DNA from 3 places in the Paenibacillus sp. FSL M7-0802 genome. Region 2 is predicted to be linked to each of the others. Evidence: predicted binding sites of a transcription regulator. Region 2 holds the regulator's gene; each other region holds the start of a gene.
What was found. Region 2 encodes Rex, which represses fermentation and respiration genes when NADH is low (regulators of the CRP and FNR family bind a similar motif). Its sites were predicted from a motif close to TTGTGAAATATTTCACAA; they were not measured.
Positions count from the first base shown of each region.

Region 1: MHB54_RS17445 (cytochrome ubiquinol oxidase subunit I) is a predicted target of Rex. The motif match lies at 5,500-5,517, and genes of this name have one in related genera.
Region 3: nirB (nitrite reductase large subunit NirB) is a predicted target of Rex. The motif match lies at 1,841-1,858, and genes of this name have one in related genera.

Region 1 is NZ_JBBOSD010000001.1:3,798,952-3,805,823, forward strand. Features, by position in the region: gene MHB54_RS17425 (YrpD family protein) at 1-775, shown strand, start outside; gene def (peptide deformylase) at 994-1,575, shown strand; gene MHB54_RS17435 (sensor histidine kinase) at 1,741-3,531, shown strand; gene MHB54_RS17440 (response regulator transcription factor) at 3,524-5,182, shown strand; gene MHB54_RS17445 (cytochrome ubiquinol oxidase subunit I) at 5,588-6,872, shown strand, end outside.
Region 2 is NZ_JBBOSD010000001.1:5,367,447-5,374,318, forward strand. Features, by position in the region: gene panC (pantoate--beta-alanine ligase) at 1-402, shown strand, start outside; gene panD (aspartate 1-decarboxylase) at 395-778, shown strand; gene MHB54_RS24550 (tetratricopeptide repeat protein) at 861-1,493, shown strand; gene dinG (ATP-dependent DNA helicase DinG) at 1,651-4,518, shown strand; gene MHB54_RS24560 (redox-sensing transcriptional repressor Rex) at 4,563-5,216, shown strand; gene MHB54_RS24565 (amidohydrolase) at 5,203-6,504, shown strand; gene MHB54_RS24570 (cell wall elongation regulator TseB-like domain-containing protein) at 6,542-6,872, shown strand, end outside.
Region 3 is NZ_JBBOSD010000001.1:2,067,303-2,074,174, forward strand. Features, by position in the region: gene nirB (nitrite reductase large subunit NirB) at 1-1,734, opposite strand, end outside; gene MHB54_RS09745 (DUF4867 family protein) at 1,994-2,665, opposite strand; gene MHB54_RS09750 (beta-glucoside-specific PTS transporter subunit IIABC) at 2,662-4,521, opposite strand; gene MHB54_RS09755 (DUF7916 family protein) at 4,659-5,618, opposite strand; gene rpiB (ribose 5-phosphate isomerase B) at 5,661-6,110, opposite strand; gene rpe (ribulose-phosphate 3-epimerase) at 6,130-6,786, opposite strand.

The sequences.
Region 1 (6,872 bases), 1.6 Mb from region 2:
TGTTGACTACTGTTATTTGGACGATACTAACCTCTTTTTTTATGAGGATTCTTCAATTAAAGATCCAGAGTTGATTATTTTACCAGTTGAAAATGGTAGAGAGGAAACACACGTTATTAAACCACAAGCAATACAAGGAGGATTTGGAGGAAGGGTATTGGTCAATAGTACGACAGGTAACTACATTGAGACTAGGGCCATTACTACATCAAGTAACTCTACTTTGCTGGCTACAAATGGAACCCCGTATATGTATACAGGGTTTACAGCAAGGGGATTGGAAGTTGATGCAGGATTGGCTTATAGTAAAGGAGATGCTCCGGGAGTTTGGCAGCCTTATCTTAAAATAGGTGGGGACGATCCACTGTCAACTTCATATCTACTTGATGGTTATAATCAGGTACAATATAAAAATGGGTATATTACTGGACAGCCAGTTCAGATGGACTTATGGAGGAACTATACTAGTGGTGTTGAACATAACGCTGTAAGATTAAAACTTGCGGGAACTGCTATATGTGCGGATCTTGGATGTTCAAGACATGGTGATACTAAGCTGACCACTATCTTTTCTAAATCAAATATTGGAGTGAACAGTGTAGTTAATTATAAGTTGTTAGCAACTATTGCTGGTTCCGGAGCAAGCGGGCAGATGAATTCTACTCTAAGTGAAATATCAATTGACGGGATAGCCAAAACACCAGTTAAAGATGAAGTAGCCAATACTCAAGTCACAATTAGTGGAAATAGTACATCTTTTAAGCTTTCAAAATAGTATATTAATATAGTTTATAAAACCGTTCTAAGGAGCGGTTTTATTTTTTTATTAAAAGCCATATTGTTTGCTTACACTCCACTACCGCTTCATTTTGACAATTCATTTCATGAATAGATATAATTTATGGGATAAAACTTGTAGGAATATTGGGAACTCCCCTAACTTTTGCAGAATAACATGAAAGTATATTTATTTTAATGAATCGAGGCTGACGAATGAGTAATCAATCGATGGACATGCTTCTCACGAAGGATATCGTGCGTGAAGGGGAGTCTATTTTGCGTACGAAGGTGGATCCGGTATGCTTGCCACTGTCTGAAGAGGATCTTCAACAGATGCAATGGATGCTGGATTATCTGAAAAATAGCCAAAATGAAGAGCTGGCTACCCGCTATGAACTGCGCCCGGGTGTGGGATTATCTGCGAACCAGGTAGGTTTGAACAAAAGAATGTGCGCTATTTATTATGAAGATGGGGACAAAACGGTAGAGTATGCGTTGTTTAATCCGAAGCTGGTCAGCCACTCCACGTCCATGATTTATTTGGAACAAGGTGAGGGGTGCTTGTCTGTAGATCGGTACGTAGCCGGATATGTACCTCGTTATGAAAAAATTCGTATTAAGGCCACTTTACCAGACGGAACACAGGAGCTATTGACTTTCAAAGGTTATGCAGCGATTGTAGTACAGCATGAAATGGACCATTTGGACGGTATTATGTTCTATGACCGTATCAATCCGGAAGATCCGCACAAGCTGCCGCAGGGAGTGCATATCGAACCTTTTGTACGTAAATAGCTCATGATCCGTAAAGTGTGGTGACTCCGTTCGCCACATTTTTTTAATTTTGCAAAAAAATATGGATACAGAGGTTACGAAGCTTTAAACTGGAAACATGTAGCTCGTGATAGAGGATGTGAAAATACACAAAAATGTAAGCGCTTATCTTATGGGAGGGATGACATGAATCGTGGAGTACGGCTTCTGATGAATAATATGCGTATGCGGAATAAGCTGCTGTTCTCCTATGTACTGATTGTCATGATCCCGGTGCTGGTGGTAGGCGGCTGCGTTACTTTTTATTTGCGAGAGCAGGCATTGAATAGTGCAATTGCCCAGACAGTAAACAATGTGGAAAAGATCAAGAGCCAGACGGCAAATTTACTGCGTGTGCCAACGGATATTTCAAATGGGCTCATGTTCGATAAGAGGCTGAGGGAGATGGCGAACAGACGGTATCCGGGTATGGTAGAGCTGATGAATGCGTATCATCAATACAAGGATTTTAATGAGTATACTCAGCAATATAGAGAGGTTGCTACCATCCGGTTCTATTCGTACAATCCGACGCTTGTCAATAATCTGGAGTTTATTCCAGTGGACTCTAACATTGAGCGGCAGCAGTGGTTCCAAACGGCTTTGAAGGGGACGGCGATTAACTGGTTTTACATTCAGGATAAGGAAGATAACCCGGTTAATCGCCTGAGCCTGGTACGGCAAATTCCATTTCCCGAATACAATACCAAGGGAGTTCTGATGATATCGCTGAGTCAGACCGAGTTGAATGATATGCTGAGCAAGGAGCCCTTTGAAACATTGATTGCAGATCGTAATGGTATTGTGGTCGCAGCTACTCGTCCGCAGTCGGTGGGTCAGACGTTGGGAGATTTACATTTGGGCTTTGATGTTCAGCGTGCGGGTAAGGGAATATATGAAGCGAAAATCAACGGAAAGTCCTCCAACATCATCGTGGATGAGCTGCTGCCCGCCTCCAGTGTGAGCGGATTTACGATTATTTCAGTGTTTTCGACGGAGCATATTGTACAGGGAGCCAACCGAATTAGCTTGATTGGTGCTCTATGTGTTCTTGCGGTGCTGGTTATGGCACTGATTCTGATCACCATCATTTCCTGGCTGATTACCAAACGCCTACAGCGGTTGAGCTATGAACTGGGTAAGGTAGCCGCGGGCGATTTTCATGTGGTATCGAGTGTGGAGGGAAGGGACGAGATCGGGGATTTATCCCGCCGTTTCAACTATATGGTGAACAGTATTCGCCAACTCATGGCGCAGGTCTATGAGACGAGTGAGCATAACAACAGACTGGAATTGGCACAAAAGGATATCAAGCTAAAAATGATGGCTAGCCAAATTAATCCGCATTTTCTGTTTAATGCGTTAGAATCCATTCGAATGAAAGCACATCTGAATGGGGAAGCGGAAATTGCAACGACGGTGCGTTTGCTTGGCAGGCTGATGCGCCGGAATCTGGAGATTGGCAGTGGTAAAACGACGGTACTACAGGAGCTGGATATGGTGCGATCCTATTTACAAATTCAGCAGTTCAGATTTGGAAATCGTTTGATTTATGAAGTGAATTTGGAAGAAAGCGCGACGGACCTGTCGATTCCTCCCTTAATCATACAACCGCTGGTGGAAAATGCAGTCATTCATGGCCTGGAAAATAAGGAAGAGCCAGTTACCGTGAAGGTAGATATTGCAATAGAACGAAGAGAGCTAAAAATTAAAGTAGAAGATGATGGGATTGGCATGGAAGCTGGGCAACTGACCCGTCTGCTAGCTCGGATCAGGGGGACGGAAGAGCCGGAAGGAAGCAGTATTGGCCTGCGTAATGTACATCAACGTCTAACATTGATGTACGGCGAACGTTATGGACTGCATATTGAAAGCGCATTACAAGAAGGAACAACCGTATACTTTTCCATACCAAGGGGGGAAGAGTCGAATGTATAAAGCAATGATTGTAGATGATGAGCCTGCGATTCGTGAAGGATTGTCCTCCATTATTGACTGGGGGAATTGTGGCTTCCGTATTGTCGATACGGCAGGGAACGGACGCGAGGCTCTGGATAAGTTCGGAGAGCATCGACCGGAGCTGGTCATTGTAGATATTCGTATGCCCGGGATGAGTGGGCTGGAGGTCATACGAAGCATACGTGAAAAGAACGGAGAGCCGTTTCACTTTCTCATATTAAGCGGATATGCAGACTTTGATTATGCACGGCAAGCCATGGGCTTCGGGGTGGATGGCTACCTACTGAAGCCAGTTGATGAGGAAGAAATGACGACAGAGTTGAAACGGGTACGGCAAAACATTGAGGACGAGAAAGAAGATGGCAAATGGGGAAGTCCGCCTTCCCATGAGCGTAATTGGATCGAAGCACTATTGTTTCCGGTTCATCAAGAGCATGCTCGTAATGCTGTGGAAAGCAGCGATTCTCTTCACAGAGCATCCAAGCAAGCTGAACATCAAAGCGGTAACGGAAAACATGGACAACAGCCCGTGTTACCAGCGTTGGACTGGAGTAGCTATCAGGTTATTCTGCTCGATTTACGTATTCCTGACTGGGATCGGCAAGCTCGGCTGGCGGCAGCAAAGCAGCGGCTAACAGAATTGTGCCATGAGCAGGGCAGAGGTATCGTGTTTGAGGCTGGAATATATATGGGTCTTTTGCTTCCCGCCACGTTAAAAACGGAGAAAGATGCTGTTCAGTTACTGGCTGCTTGGCGACAGGAGCTAAAGCCGTGGGCAAAGGAAATTTATGTGGCTGCCGGTGATCCTGTAGCCATTCTTAACGACATTCCCAGGTCTTTTGAGCAGGCACTACGATTGTTAGAACGTACGTTTTTGTTCCGGGCAGAAAGAGCCATGCTTTCCGGAGACCTACACGAATTGGAGACAGTCGAGACTGAAAGGAGTGGAGCGTCTGATAGTGCCACAGATGATCCCCTACGTTATGCAGAAAAGCTGTATTATGCGCTAGATATGGCTAATAGTGAAGCTGCAACCCGTGTCATTAAGGAAATGGAAGGCCAATTTCCACGGATTTATCGCACAGAATCTGCAATCAAGGCGGCGTTCGCCCAAACATTCACACTGGCGTTGAACAAGTATGCAGCCGGACAGGATCACAGCCGAACCGTGCTAGAGGAGCACTCCAGCTTTATAATCGATGTATATGCTTATTCCACATTGGGCGAGCTGGTGGATCACTCGCTGGAGCATGTGTTGCAATGGATTGGCCAGACTGAATCTGGTGGCAAGGGCATCATCATGAAACAAATGATTGACTTTATACATAGTCATTATGATGAAAATTTGCGACTGGAGTTACTGGCAGATATGTTCAATTACAATAGTGGCTATTTGGGCAAACTGTTCAAAAGTCATACTGGCGAGGCCTTTAATGCCTACCTGGATAAGGTGAGGATTGAGCGAGCAAGAGAATTGCTTGCTCAAGGAATTAAGGTGCACCAGGTGGCGGAACGCGTAGGATATGCGAATGCAGATTATTTTCATAGTAAATTTAAAAAGTATGTTGGAATGTCACCTTCCTCCTACCGTAATCGGGTTCAAAAGAACGGAGGAACAGATGGCTGTTGATAGAATCCCTAGGTTTAACGCTATGAAGTCTCTCTTACAGATGTCGGAGGTACGACCTCCGAACGAAGAGAGGCTCTTTTTTATGGCGGATAAATGGATAGATCAATCGAAAATGTCACATTTATTATGTAGTTTAGGCCGTTTTCATCAAATCGCCATCGTTATGACACATATTTGACACGATGTTCACATTTTCGATTCTATTTCATTTAAATTTATTCTATATAATGGGGATAATCTGAAGCCGGATCATGACAACCATGGTGAAGGTAGTTGAGTGAGTCATTTTCTAAAAAGTGACCGCTGCATATGTAAGAATGTGAATACTATCACAAATGTAGAAGACTTCAGATTACAGACACTATAAATCAATGTTAAGAGAAGTGCAGGGGGAGGAGCAACATCATGGACGTATTGGATTTGGCACGGTTGCAGTTTGCAACCACAACGATTCTTCACTTTGTTTATGTGCCGATCTCCATTGGATTGTCGTTATTGGTGGCAATTATGGAGACTATGTATGTTATCAAAAAAAATGACTTGTACAAAAAAATGGCTCAATTCTGGGGAACGTTTCTGCTGATTAACTTTGCATTGGGCGTAGTCACCGGGATTTTGCAAGAATTCCAGTTCGGGATGAACTGGTCGGACTTTTCCCGTTTTGTGGGTGATGTATTCGGTACGCCGCTGGCGATTGAAGCGCTACTTGCATTTTTCCTGGAATCGACCTTTATCGGATTATGGGTATTCGGTTGGGAAAGATTGTCCAAAACGGTCCATTTAATCTGTATGTGGCTGGTATCTATCGGTACGATGTTATCGGCGTTGTGGATTCTAGCTGCTAATTCATTCATGCAGCGTCCAGTAGGATATGAGATTCAAAATGGACGTGCAGAAATGAAAGATTTTGCTGCTCTGTTAACGAATGAACAACTGTTATGGGAATTTCCGCATACGTTGTTTGCTGCTTTTGCAACGGGGGCATTTCTTATCGCGGGTATCAGTGCATGGAAGCTGATGCACAAAAAGAATATGGACTTTTTTAAACCTTCTTTTAAATTGAGCATTATTGTTGCCTTAATCAGTGCCATTGCTATTCCTTTGTTTGGTCATGGTCAGGCTCAATATTTAGTGAAAACACAACCGATGAAGATGGCTGCCAGTGAGGGCTTATGGGAGAACAGCGGTGACCCCGCTCCTTGGACAGTTATCGCGGGTATTGATCCTGAAAAGAAGGAAAATACCTTTGAAATTAAAGTTCCTTTTGCTCTGAGTTTTCTATCTTATAGTAAATTTTCCGGCTCTGTGCCTGGTATGAATGAGCTTCAAGCAGAATATGAAAAAACCTATGGTCCGGGCGATTATATCCCGCCAGTACGTACCACGTTCTGGAGCTTCCGTATTATGATTGCGGCGGGATGTGGCATGATTGCACTCGCTTTATACGGTACTTACCTGACGTTCCGTAAAAAGCTGGAAGGTTCACATCGCTGGTTCTTCCGTCTTATGATATGGGGGATATCCCTTCCATTCATTGGGAATACTGCTGGTTGGATCATGACCGAAATAGGTCGCCAACCGTGGACTGTATTTGGTTTGCTTCAAACAAAAGATTCTGTTTCGCCCACGGTTGTGGCAGGAGAAGTGCTGTTCTCGTTCATCTCATTTACCACATTGTATTTAATTTTAA
Region 2 (6,872 bases):
AATATGAACGTGACTATCGTACCTTGTCCCATCGTCAGAGAGGCGGATGGTTTGGCCCTCAGCTCCCGTAATGTGTATTTAAGTGCAGAACAGCGCGAGCAGGCGTTGGTGCTGTCCCAGTCACTGCGTAAGGTGCAAGAAGTGAGCGAAGATATTGTAACAAACACAATTACGATTCGTCAGCTACATCAAATGGTGGAGTCCACCATTACTTCCTCTCCTTTAGCAGACATTGATTACATTGAAATATTAACTTTTCCCGGTCTGGAGCCCCTTCTTCCCGAGCAACGGCTATGTGATGTTCAGGAAGACGTCATCGTAGCGCTGGCTGTGAAATTTGGCAATACCCGACTGATTGACAATATAAGAATACAGAAGGCGGAGGTGCTTTCCCATGTTTAGAACCATGATGAAATCCAAAATTCACCGCGCTACCGTTACGGAAGCTAACCTGAACTATGTGGGGAGTATCACTATAGATGAAGATCTCATGGAGACATCGGATCTGTTGGAGAATGAAAAGGTTCAAATTGTAAACAATAACAATGGAGCTCGACTGGAAACCTATGTTATCCCCGGACCGCGTGGGAGCGGAGTGATCTGTCTCAACGGTGCGGCAGCCCGTTTGGTGCAGCCTGGTGATACAGTCATTATTATTTCCTATGCTTCCATGTCGAATGAAGAGGCCAAAACATACAAACCAACAGTGGTATTTGTTGATGAACATAATAAACCAGCCCAAACGATGAACAAAGAAGTGCACGCGACGATCATGTAATGAATGGGAGTGCGGATGAAACCCGTCTTTTAAGCGAAAAATGTGAGTGTATTAATCCATCTTTCATAAGGGCGGGATGCACATGTTCCAGCATGTATTCGCAGAAATGAACAGCATGTTAGATGATATCGTGAAGCATTACCCATCAGCCCAGGGCTCCCGCAGGCAGGAGCTGCTACAGCACTGGAGTCTGCTGCGGAGAATGAGTGACGGAATTATGGATGAGTGGCTGGCCTTTGAGGAAAAAATGGTTTGCTTGCGTGCGGCCGGATTTTCCGCAGAGACCGATATGTCTGACACTGAGCTGCCTGAAAAAGAGCTGCCAGCTTTTAATCGGGGGCAAGGGTATTATCGATTACTTATGTACCCTGAGGCGATCCAACAATTTGAGCAGGTACTACAGCATTTTCCGAACAGCTGGCAGAGTCGCATGTATATGGGAATGGCCTATTTTCAACTAGATGATCCAGCAGAGGCTGTATGCCATTTTCAGAAGGTGCTGGACCTGACTGAGCAGGCAGGACTAAAGGCGGTCATCTATAATGCGCTAGGCTGTCTGTTGGCAAAGCAGGCTGACGTAGAGGAGGCGCAAAAATGTTTTGCTCTCGCACATCAGTTCGATCCTGCGTTACCCGAGCCGCTGCACAATATGGAAGCCTGTTTGTCCGGTACCGAAATGCTTCGATACGACAGCTCCATGATGACCTGGATGTAGTTGTCAGACACCGAGTAAGACGATGCATGCCCACCTCCTCAGGCGGCGTGTGCATCGTCTTTTTTGGCTGTCTTAATTTCCAAACAGGCGATCTTCTGCTATGCTAATATATAGAGTTATTATTTTTGTAAGTGTCATAAGAAAGGATTAAGCCCGAATGAAATTTGCGGTATTGGATTTTGAAACGACAGGCACCCAGTCCGCGGATGACATCATTCAAGTCGGACTTGCAATTATAGATCATGATAACAGCATTTCCCGTGTTTACGGCTCTTATGTGAACCCTGGCAGATCTATTCCACCTTTTATCACTGGATTGACCGGAATTACAGACGATGACGTCAAGGATGCTCCTGCACTTGAAGAAATGATGATGGAGCTCGTGCCTATGCTGGACGATGTTGTGCTGGTCGGTCATAATGTGGCGTTTGATTTTAATTTTTTGCAAAACGCTCTGGATCGGTGCGGATATTTGCCGTTTAGCGGAAGAATCTTGGATACAATGGATTTTCTGAAAATTATGTTTCCATCGCTATCTTCGTATCAGTTAGGTTTTGTGTCTTCTGAGTTCGGGCTGGCGCATGATCGCCCTCACCAAGCAGACAGCGACGCGTTGGCTACGGCTGAGGTGTTTTTAAAGTGTCTGGGTGAGCTTCAAGCATTACCTCTGATAACGATACAGCGGCTTAGTGATTTGTTTGCAGAGGAAGACAGTGACCTTGGATGGTTTCTTGATGGGGTGCGTGAAGAGAAAGAGCTTGATCCTATTCAGGATTTGGAGGGACATCAGTTTTTTCGTCAGCTTGCGCTAAAAGTGGAAGATTGGACGGAGCTAGCTGCACCGCGTAGAGAAGATGACCCGAATCCACTTTCAGGTGTTTCCTTTGAGGAGTACATGGATGATGTGCGGGACAATTTGCGTTCATCCTTGAGCCAATATGAGGAGCGCGAGGCGCAGATACAGATGATTGAGGGTGTAAATCAGGCACTGAGTGAAGACAAGCATCTGCTGATCGAAGCAGGTACAGGAACAGGAAAGTCTCTCGGTTATTTGCTCCCATCGCTGTATCACAGTGTAAAAAAAGGACAGCGCGTTATGGTAAGTACACATACGATCAACCTGCAGGAGCAATTACGCGAGCGCGACATTCCTATGCTGACCAAGGTGATTCCGTTTCCGTTCCGGGCTGCTATTTTCAAGGGTCGGGGACATTATTTGTGTCTGCGTAAGTTTGAACATAAAATAAACAGAAGAGACTTCGCGACACCGAAGGAAGACTTAATTACAGCGGCTCAGATGATCGTCTGGTTGACGCTAACAGAAACCGGTGATGATGAAGAACTGAATCTGAGCAACCGTGGAGGAGATTTCTGGGAAACGGTGGCGAGTGATTCAGAGTCCTGTCTTGGTCGTTCTTGTCCATGGTTCCGCAAATGCTATTATCATCGTGCACGCCATGAAGCAGGAATAGCGGATGTCGTTATTACGAATCACTCTAAGTTGTTCACAGACGTCAAAGCCAGTCACCAGTTGTTGCCGAGCTATGAACATCTGGTGATTGATGAAGCCCATCACCTAGAGGAAGTAGCTGGTAAGCACCTAGGTATGCATATGAAATATTTCACACTCGTGCATACACTGACGCGACTGTTCAAAGACAGCAAGAATGGACAACTGCCTTCACTTCGTCAACAGTTGGCGAAATCGGGGCACGAGAAGTCGGCGGATTGGGCCTCAACCATCGACCAGCTGTATCCGCTCGTGTTAGAGGTTAAGGAAACTTGGGACCTGCTAAGCGACAAGCTGTTTGGCATGTTGCCAGAGCGAAGCGATGCGACACCGGGTGAAACAGGACAGTTTTCTTCCCGTCTCAAACCTTCGGCCAAGCCTGCAAAGTGGGATCAGGCGGGGGCTTTGGAAAATCAGCTATATGTAACGATGAGCGAAATTTTGCGCAAGGGCGACAAGCTGATGCTGGACGTCAAGGAAGAACATGACGATTATGCGGCAGATAGCCTTATTACAGATATCACGGGTCTGCTCAAGGATTTGGCGGGAATCCGAGAAAATTTGCGCTTTTTTATCCGACTCGATGATGAAACAACCGTATACTGGCTCGAAGCGAGTGGGCAATTCCGTAGTAAATCATTGCAATTTTATGCGGTGCCCGTCGATGTGAGCCGCCAGTTGAAAGAAATGTTTTTTGACAAAAAAAGAAGCATTATTCTGACGTCTGCTACCTTATCGGTAGATAAGTCGTTTCAGTACATGATCGATCAGCTCGGCTTGCAGGAGGCCGCAGATCAAGAGCGGCTGATGACTTCGCAGCTCCCGTCACCCTTTAATTACAGGGATCAGGTGTTGCTGGTCATTCCACGGGATTTCCCAAGTGTGAAGGGCAGTGTAGGAGATGCACATTTTGTAGATATGCTCGTTAGCTCTCTAGGAGCGACTGCTCAGGCGACGCGGGGGAGAATGCTCGTTCTGTTTACTTCCTATCGGATGCTCCGGCAAGTGTATGAGCCGCTCAAAGAGGCCTTAGCATCCAGCGAAATTACTGTGCTGGGACAAGGTGTGGACAGTGGGAGTCGCAGCAAGCTAACCCGCCGTTTTCAGGAAGCCAAAGCTTCTGTATTGCTGGGAACCAGCAGCTTCTGGGAAGGCGTCGATATTCCAGGAAAGGCTCTGACTTGTCTGGCCATTGTTCGCTTGCCGTTTCAACCGCCGAATCACCCGTTGCTGGAGGCAAAAAGCGAGCTGCTTCAGCAGCAGAAGAAGAATCCATTTATGAAGCTGTCTGTACCACAAGCGGTCATTCGCTTCAAACAGGGATTTGGTCGGTTAGTACGTACAGCGAGCGACCACGGGGTCGTTATCGTTTACGATACGCGTGTGATCGAATCCTATTACGGAAAGCACTTTTTGTACTCGTTACCGGGACCAAAAATGGAGCATATGCCATCGGAGCAAATGGTGCCCCGCATCGCCGAATGGCTCCAATCCGCCCCGGAGACAGAGGCATAACGGACGGACACTAAGTATGTTCGTTACAATTAGGGGGAGCAAGTATGAAATCAGATAAAATTTCAGAGGCTGTCGTACGGAGGTTACCCGTATATTTACGTTATCTGAATGCACTTCACAAACGGGAGGTGGCTACGGTCTCTTCTCAAGAGTTGGGACAGAGGCTAGATTTGAACCCGGCCCAAATCCGTAAAGATCTCGCCTATTTTGGAGATTTTGGTCGGAAGGGTATCGGTTATGATGTTTCTTATCTAATTGAGAAAATACGCCATATCCTGAAAATCGACCAGCAAATTAATGTCGTATTGGTCGGTGCGGGTAATCTGGGGCAAGCCCTTTCGAATTATAACGCTTATTTAAAAGACAATATGAAGATTGTCGCAGTATTTGATGCGTTTCCGGATAAGGTAGGGACCAAGATCAATACATTGGTCGTTCAACCGATGGATGAACTGGAAGCGACTGTGAAAGAAAAAAACATTCGAATCGGGATTATTACCGTACCTGATTTTGAAGCACAGCACGTGGCTGACAGGCTTATTGAGAGCGGAATTGGAGCGATCCTGAACTTTGCACCGACTACTCTCAAGGCACCGGCCAACATTCGGATTCATGCCACAGACTTTACAACTGATTTGCTTAGCCTCGCTTATTATTTGGAGGACGGAAAGGAAGAAACACAATATGACAGTGAATAAATGGATGATTAAAAACGGCTCTTTTGCCGTAAATGGATCAGAAGCTGGGGTAGTCCATGGTTTTATGATTGTGGAGGATAGCCGTATTACTTATATTGGCGAAACTTTGCCTGCGGGTGAGGAAGAGACGGAAGCGATCGATGGTAAGGGGCTATTGTTTTTACCTGGTCTGATTAATACTCATGGTCATGCGGCGATGTCTCTGCTGCGTGGGCATGGAGATGACTTGGCACTTCAAGTATGGCTTCAGGAGAAAATGTGGCCTATGGAAGCCAAGTTTACATCTACGGACGTGTACTGGGGTACGTCCTTGTCTGTGCTGGAAATGCTGAAAGGTGGAACAACGACCTTCCTGGATATGTACGATCATATGGATGAGGTGGCTCGTGTAGCTGAAGAGTCAGGTATTCGTGCAAGTCTGATGCGTGGAGCAATTGGACTTTGCTCGGAAGAAGAACAGCGAATCAAGCTGGCTGAGGCCGTGACTTTTGCGCGTAACTGGCATGGTAAAGCAGACGGGCGTATTACAACGATGATGTCTCCGCACGCGCCATACACATGTCCACCTGCGTTTATTGAAAAATTCGTACAAGCTGCGCATGATCTGGACTTGCCACTGCATACGCACATGTCTGAGACGATCGCCGAAGTGGAGCAAAACGTACGCGACTACGGTTTGCGTCCAGTTGCACACTTAGATAAGCTTGGCTTTTTCTCCCGTCCTTCGCTTGTTGCCCATGGCGTTCATTTGAACGACGAAGAAATAGCTTTACTGGCTGAACGTGGTGTAGCGGTTTCACATAATCCTGGTAGCAACTTGAAGCTGGCAAGTGGTGTGGCCAGAGTGCCTGAATTGCTGCGTGCAGGGGTTACTGTTTCTCTCGGAACGGATGGTCCTGCCAGCAATAATAACCTGGATATGTTCGAGGAAATGCGTCTGGCGGCACTTATTCACAAGGGTGTATCCGGTGACCCTACGGCAGTTCCTGCAAGTGAAGCGCTGCGTCTGGCAACAGAATACGGTGCAAAGTCGATTGGTTTAAAAGAAGTAGGAGCGTTGGCAGCAGGCAACAAGGCTGACTTTATCGCGTTGGATCTGAATCAGGCACATTTCTTGCCGCGTACAGATCTTATTTCCCATGCGGTATACTCTGCAAGCGCCAAGGACGTGGCTCATGTGTGGGTAGACGGTCGCCAGGTTGTGAAAAACGGCGAATGCCTGACTATGGACGAGGAACGTATCAAACATGAGGCACAAGCCGCCTTTGAAGGGCTGCTGTCGCGCTAATTTAGGTGTCACATCCCCTTAGAGAGGAAGCACAGGTTTGAAAAATAAGAAAAAATGGATAGCGGTCGCCATTTTGGCCGTGATACTGATCCTGGTCAGCATTTTCTGGTATTATTCCTATGTTACTCAAGACCAGGTGGCTGAGAAAAATGCCGCTATCATTAAGGCCAAGCAATCAGGTGGTCTGGTTAGCACGACTCAAACATGGAAGTCTGTGTGGGATCAGGTATATTGGGTGGTTCAAGGGAAAAATGCACAGAATGAAAATATAATGGTGTGGGTTCCTTTTCAAAAAGTGGAAGGACAACCTAACGTACCTGTCGCAGATAATAGCGGTGTTCACACCGAGTTGCTGAAGAACGGAGTCG
Region 3 (6,872 bases), 3.3 Mb from region 2:
ATCTTCTGGGGTCGTTACACCACCGTACATTCTAGGAACAACTGTAAACGTTCCATCCTTTTGAATGTTCGCGTGCAATCGCTCATTTACAAAACGGGAATCTCCCTCATTTTCATAGGTATCCGGGTTAATCATTCCCAGATAGTAATTCAGCGCTGGCCGACATTTGGAGCATCCTTCATCATTATGCCAACCCAGTACATTCATAACTTCACGCGTTGTTGTCAGTCCTTTGGTTTTGATCGCTTCCACAATCTCGTCCCGACTCAAAGTTGTGCAGCCACATATTCCTTGCTTGGCTGACGTCTTGAAGCTGTCTCCAAGAACGTACTGCAGAATTTGCTCTACAACCGGCTTACACCCTCCACAGGAACGCGTTGCTCCGGTACATGCCTTAATTTCATCGACTGTGGTCAGTCCATTATCATTAATCGCATCCACAATCGTCTTTTTGGTTACACCGTTACAGCCACAGACAATTTCGTCATCAGCCATCGTTTCAGCGGATAATGATTTCGCCCCGTCCTTGCTGCATCCAGTACCCATGATCTGTCCATATATCTCATCTGTCATCAATGTTTGCTGACGCACATATTTTTGAAGGCTAGCAGATTCGCTCACATCGCCAAACAGTACAGTTCCAACAATCTTATTTTCACGAAGCAGCACTTTTTTGTATGTGCGCTTCCACTCATCCTTTGCCACAATCACCGTATGTTCAGGCTGGGTTATGAATTCGCCAGCTGAGAAAACATCCACCCCTGAAATTTTGAGCTTGGTGGAAACCACCGATCCCATATAACCTTCAGTATCCGCACCTGCCAAATGTTTGGCAATTACACTCCCCTGTTCAAATAGCGGAGCTACCAAGCCGTAACAGGTTCCGCGGTGTTCAACACATTCCCCTACAGCATATACATCCGGCACGGAGGTTCTCATCAAATCATCGACTACAATACCACGGTTCGTTTCCATACCACTTTGCACAGCCACCTGAATATTAGGTTTGATCCCGACGGCCATAACGACCAAATCCGCTTCCAGCTCGCTTCCGTCTGAAAACCGCAGTCCTTGTACCCGATCTTGACCGTACACCTCCGCAGTTTGCATTTGCATAGCAAACTTGATTCCCTGGCGTTCTAGTTCTGTTTTCAGCATCGCAGAGGCTTCCCGGTCCAGCTGGCGTTCCATCAAATCCTCCATTAAATGAACGACCGTAACATCCATACCCAGGTTGACCAAGCCTTTAGCTGCTTCCAGCCCCAATAGGCCTCCACCAATGACAGCTGCCTTTTTAAAGGTCTTTGCTGCCTCAAGCATTGCCGAGCAATCGGCGATATCTCGGAAACCGATGACACCCGGTAATTCTTTACCCGGAATAGGCAGAATAAATGATTGTGAACCAGTAGCTACCAAAGCTACATCATAATCAATTTCCAGTCCGTCTTCGGTGCGAATCTTCTTGTTCTCACCGTCAATGCTTTTCACCATTTTTCCTGTATATAAAGTAATCCCTTGATCCGCGTACCATTGCAAATCGTTCAGTATGATATCATCAATCGTTTTACTACCTTCCAACACATAAGAGAGCATGATCCTGTTATAGTTCGGATGCGGCTCATTTCCCAGGACCGTAATTTCATACTTATCCGTTAATTTCAAAATTTGTTCGACCGTATTGATACCAGCCATCCCGTTCCCTATAACCACAAGTTTTTGTTTACTGTTTATCATATACCGGTTCCTCCATTCATTCGACGATGCTTCCTATCCGACGACATCTCCTACGTTCCTATGAATATTGCTTATGCTTCTATTTTAATGCAGCAGATAGAGCTATATGTGATTAGAATCACAATGTAGTTCAAATTAAAAATATTTAGGGATTTCCCTATTCTGCTTCAAGGGATAAAGGTAAGCAGCTGAAATTGAGTTAAAAAAAAGGACCAGCTAGCTGGTCCCTTAGTTTAATTTATGAATGATGGACTTTGACTCAAATGGGTGAAATATTCAGCAACTTCCCGTGCAGCCCGGGATGGACGCCAGCCGCGATTTTTTCCATCTGTGTACTATGAACCATAAGAAATTTATTTTTCTTAGTCAGCAGTAGGTTCCCCCGGCTACCTTCTCCCGCTTCAAGTGGCATATTCGTTCCTGCCGGAAGGATCACAATCGTCAAATATCCTTCACTGTCAACTTTACAGGGAGCATAATGAAGTGTCGTTGAATATATCTCGACAACCGTGTTTTTAGGCTGAAAAAACACCTGAACATTTGCACTGTCATAGGAATTGTCCTCAATGTCCTGTACTCTGCCGACAAGATGAATACAGTCTGTAGCGGCAATCACCACCTCGCTGCCCTGATGATATTCCAGCCCGGTCAGACCCGTATTCTGACCTGCGCAAAAACCAGCCTGAATTGGAAGTTGGCCGTACACCTCATCTTGAATCCGGTGAATTACACCGAAGTCTTCGAGTTCTGCGACCGAAGGTACATAATGGTTTCCCTGATCGGGTACGCTGGTCGTTTCTTTTGCATACTTGATAAGCTCTGTGGTATTAAAATGAGGCAGCAGCCTTCCATACGGGCGGAATGCTTCGCTCATTACCTCATAAATAACCAAAGGTGCATTGATTTGATTTAGTCTTTCCGTAGTCTTCATAGCTTGACCTCCAGCAATGAATCTCCTGTGTACACTCGGTTATTTCCCAGCACCTTAACGTCAGAGTATTCGGCTGTATTCGTCACAATAATCGGTGTAGTCATGTCATAGCCCAGAGCTTTAATTGCTCCAATATCAAACTCGACCAGCAGTTGACCTTTGGTAACCCGATCCCCTTCTGAGATATGCGTTTTAAAATGCTGTCCTTTCAACTTGACGGTGTCCATACCGATGTGAACCAAGATCTCCGTTCCTCCATCCGATACAATACCAATCGCATGGCCTGTACGGAAGGCATTAGCTATAGTTCCGTTGAATGGAGAGAGCAGTTTGCCATCCTCAGGCACAATAGCAACGCCTTTACCCATGGCTCCAGTAGAGAACACTTCATCAGATATCTCGGATAACGGTTTGACAGTACCCGTCAGCGGGCTGGAAATATTCTCGTTCGTTAGCGCAGGAGCTGGGGTTGCAGCTTCTTTCTTCTCTTCATGGACTGCAATCATTTCTGTTTCCATGGAATCATTAAATCCAAAGAAATACGTGGTAATGGCTGTGAATATATAAGCTACGATAATGGCAATTACGAATCCGGCAAATCCTGTGCCGAAGAATATCGGCAGGGATGCCAAGCCCGGTATACCTGGAGCAATTGCCACGGAACCCGCCGCACCTGTGATTGCCCCGGCGATAGCGCCCCCGATAATAGCCCATACGAACGGTTTTTTGTAGCGGATACTAATCCCGTAGATGATCGGTTCCGTGATGCCAAACAAACCTGTTATCGCTGCAGGCCCGGCAATCGCTCTCACTTTTGGATTTCTGGTTTTAAGGAATACACCCAGTGCCGCACCTGCTTGTGCAAAGTTAGAAGGCGCAAATAATGGTTTCAAAGTATCATGACCGTATACCGCAATGTTATTGTACATGATAGGAATAAACGCCCAGTGGAGCCCCATAACAACTAACATCTGCCACCCGGCACCTACAATGACTCCCGCTACAATCGGACTCAAATTGTATAAGAAAGTGTAACCCTTAGCCAGCCCCAAGCTCGCATATATTCCAATTGGTCCAACCGCAATCAGAGTCAAGGGAACAATGACCATCAGACAGATAAGTGGCGTTATAAAATTTTTCACGCTATCATGAATTACTCTATTCAGGAATTTCTCCAGAATGGATAGCAACCAAACCGCGATAATCACTGGAATAACCGAAGAAGTATAACTCATAAGAACAACAGGAATATTGAAGAACGAAATATCCGTTTTATCGTTATACAAAGTAATAATATTCGGATACACCAGAGCCCCTGCTACCGCAAGCGCAACAAAGGTATTGGCTCCAAATTTCTTCGAAGAGGTCACAGCAATCGCGATCGGCAGGAAATAAAAGATACTGTCTGCGGCAGCGAACCAGATCGAATAGACACCACCTGTTTTGGTGAGCCATCCTAACGAGACGAGCATTAATAAAAGCCCTTTCAAAATCCCCGAAGCTGCCAGCGCCCCCAAAAATGGTGTGAAAATACCGGAAATAATATCCACCGTTTTGTTAAACCAGTTGCCATCAGAAGCAGCGGATGCATTCGATTTGTCGTCATCTCCAAGGCTACTGATCTTTAAAATGTCTTTATATACGTCCCCTACCGTATTTCCAATGACCACTTGATATTGTCCACCGTTTTCAACAACTGTAATAACCCCGGGAATATTTTGTGTTTGGTTCTTGTCGGCCTGATCCCTGCTATTTAATTTAAATCTTAACCGAGTGGCACAATGCACCAAGCTAGAGACATTTCCTTCTCCGCCAACGGACGCTAAAATGTCTTTTGCCAGTTTTTCATCGGACATACTGCTCGCTCCTTTAATCCTCATTTGGCATCTATGAAAGTAAACGTTTACATTGATGGTGGTAATTCAAAGACTCTACGCGCACTCCAAGGAGTACGAAAAGAATATAGAGTCTCTGAATTACACGGGGTCAATCGTTACCGGCTTCTTCCTACCATTCTCTTGATTGTATGTCTGCGTCCTTTAATGGACAGCGCAAGCTGGTATACGTTCTCAGGAAGAGGTGTTCCTGCATAACCACCATCTCCAATGGCATGAATATCCGCGCCCGTCTGTTTCATCATGAGTGCGATCCAGGCAATCGTTTGAACATCTGCCCCTTCAACTGAGCTGTTCAGGAAAGAAAGAGCAAGCGTTCCGGGTTTATATGAATGGACAAATTCTACACATTGTCTGACGTGCTCCACTGTAATACCATGTCTGGAGCCAGGTGCAGGCAACGTAATAACGTCAGCACCAGAATCGATCAAGTCCTTAATAATTTCATTGGAAGGTCTCTCGCTCAGTGGATCACCCAATACTTTCTCAATGGTTCCGTCTTCCCATTTTCCGGCGCAGATCAGGATTTTGTCTCCCAGTGTTTCTTTTGCCAGCTTGGTAGCCTCAATGATCCGTTCAAAGGTTGTACCTGCGGAAGGATTTCCTCCCAATACGATAAAGTCAGCTCCAATCTCTAAGGCACGCAGGAAGTTCTCTCTGGAAGCGATTCTTCCTTCTTTGGCCTCCACATATTGTTCTCCCGCAACCTGAGCATCCGGGCTTGGACACTCAAAATAAATACCGAGCGGAACACCGGCCCATTCCTTGATTTGCTTCAGGCTATACGGCTTATCAGCCAGCTTGCCATGCTTCATTTCACGCAATCCGATATTGGATTCTTCCTTGATCATATCAAAGCCATTCAGCATAACCATATCTGCGCCGTAAGCTGCTTGGATCTCCGCATTGGTAACGCCATCGACCAGGCCGGAATTCAGCATCACATGATGCTGTCCCATAATGACGCGCCCTTCAGAAGCCAGAATGGATTCTTTTAGATCTGCTGCGCTAAATTTCAAAATATCCGTTTTCGTGCTTGCGATTAATCTTTTTGCCAATGTAATCTCCTCCAAGTCATTTATGTTTTAAGTGGTCGTTCGTCAGCACAAATGCTGTTCCTCGATGTCGGATATCATCTTGATGCGGTCGCCATGGCGTCCTCCTTCAAACTCAGCCTCCAGCCATGATTTCACTATCATTTTCGCCAATTCGCTTCCGACGACACGTGCACCGAATGCAAGAACATTTGTATTGTTGTGCTGCTTGGACAACTGTGCAGAATAAGGCTCGCTGCATACTACAGCCCGAATTCCCTTGACTTTGTTGGCCGAGATGGATATTCCCACGCCTGTGCCGCAAATCAGAATGCCTGCGTCAGCCTGCTTTCCGACCACAGCCTCTGCAACGAGCTTTCCATACTTCGGATAGTCGGTTCTTTCTGAAGTTTGCGGTCCATAGTCCATGACCTCATGACCCAGTTCATTAAGATAAGTTGAAATCGTCGTTTTAAGCTCTACAGCCACATGGTCGCTACCGATGGCAATTTTCATGGCTTTATTCCTCCCCGAATTAGATATTTTTTAATCTGTTAATGATGGTTTTGTAAGATTCTTCTTTACCAAACAAAGTGGATGTCCCCAGTACGAATCCTTCAACCCCGTAGTGTGCCAATTCGTTGATCTTCTCTTCGGAGATAGCCCCATCAACCACGATTGTATAATTCAATCCCTTTTCGCGTTTAAAAGCTTGCAGCGCTTTAATCTTGTCGTTCACGAAGGGTAAATATTTTTGCCCTGCAAAACCCGGATTTACGGTCATGACCAACACATAGTCAACCATGCCAAGTAAAGGTTCTACTGCAGCAATGGCTGTCCCCGGATTAAGAGCGATTCCCGCTTTTACCCCGCTTCCAACAATTCGGTCAATGGTGCGCGTCGGGTGCATATCGGCCTCCGGGTGAAAATAAATGATGTCTGCACCCTTATCGGCAAATAAATCAATATAGGCGGAAGGGTTGTCTATCATCAGATGTACATCCATTGTTTTTTGGGTTTGTTTACGGATAAACTCCAAATCCTGAAGCCCCATTCCGAAATTAGGGACAAATCTACCATCCATAATATCAATATGATAAATATCCACATTGGCTTCTTCCAGCGCGTTTACTTCATGTTCCAAGGAGCTGAAATTAGCGCACATCATGGAAGGACATAATAACATACTCATTCATAATCACCCTTCTTCTAAAATAGAGTAAACGATTACTCAAACGACATAATCTGTTTAACATTTTCCAAAAAGCAGCAGTTGAT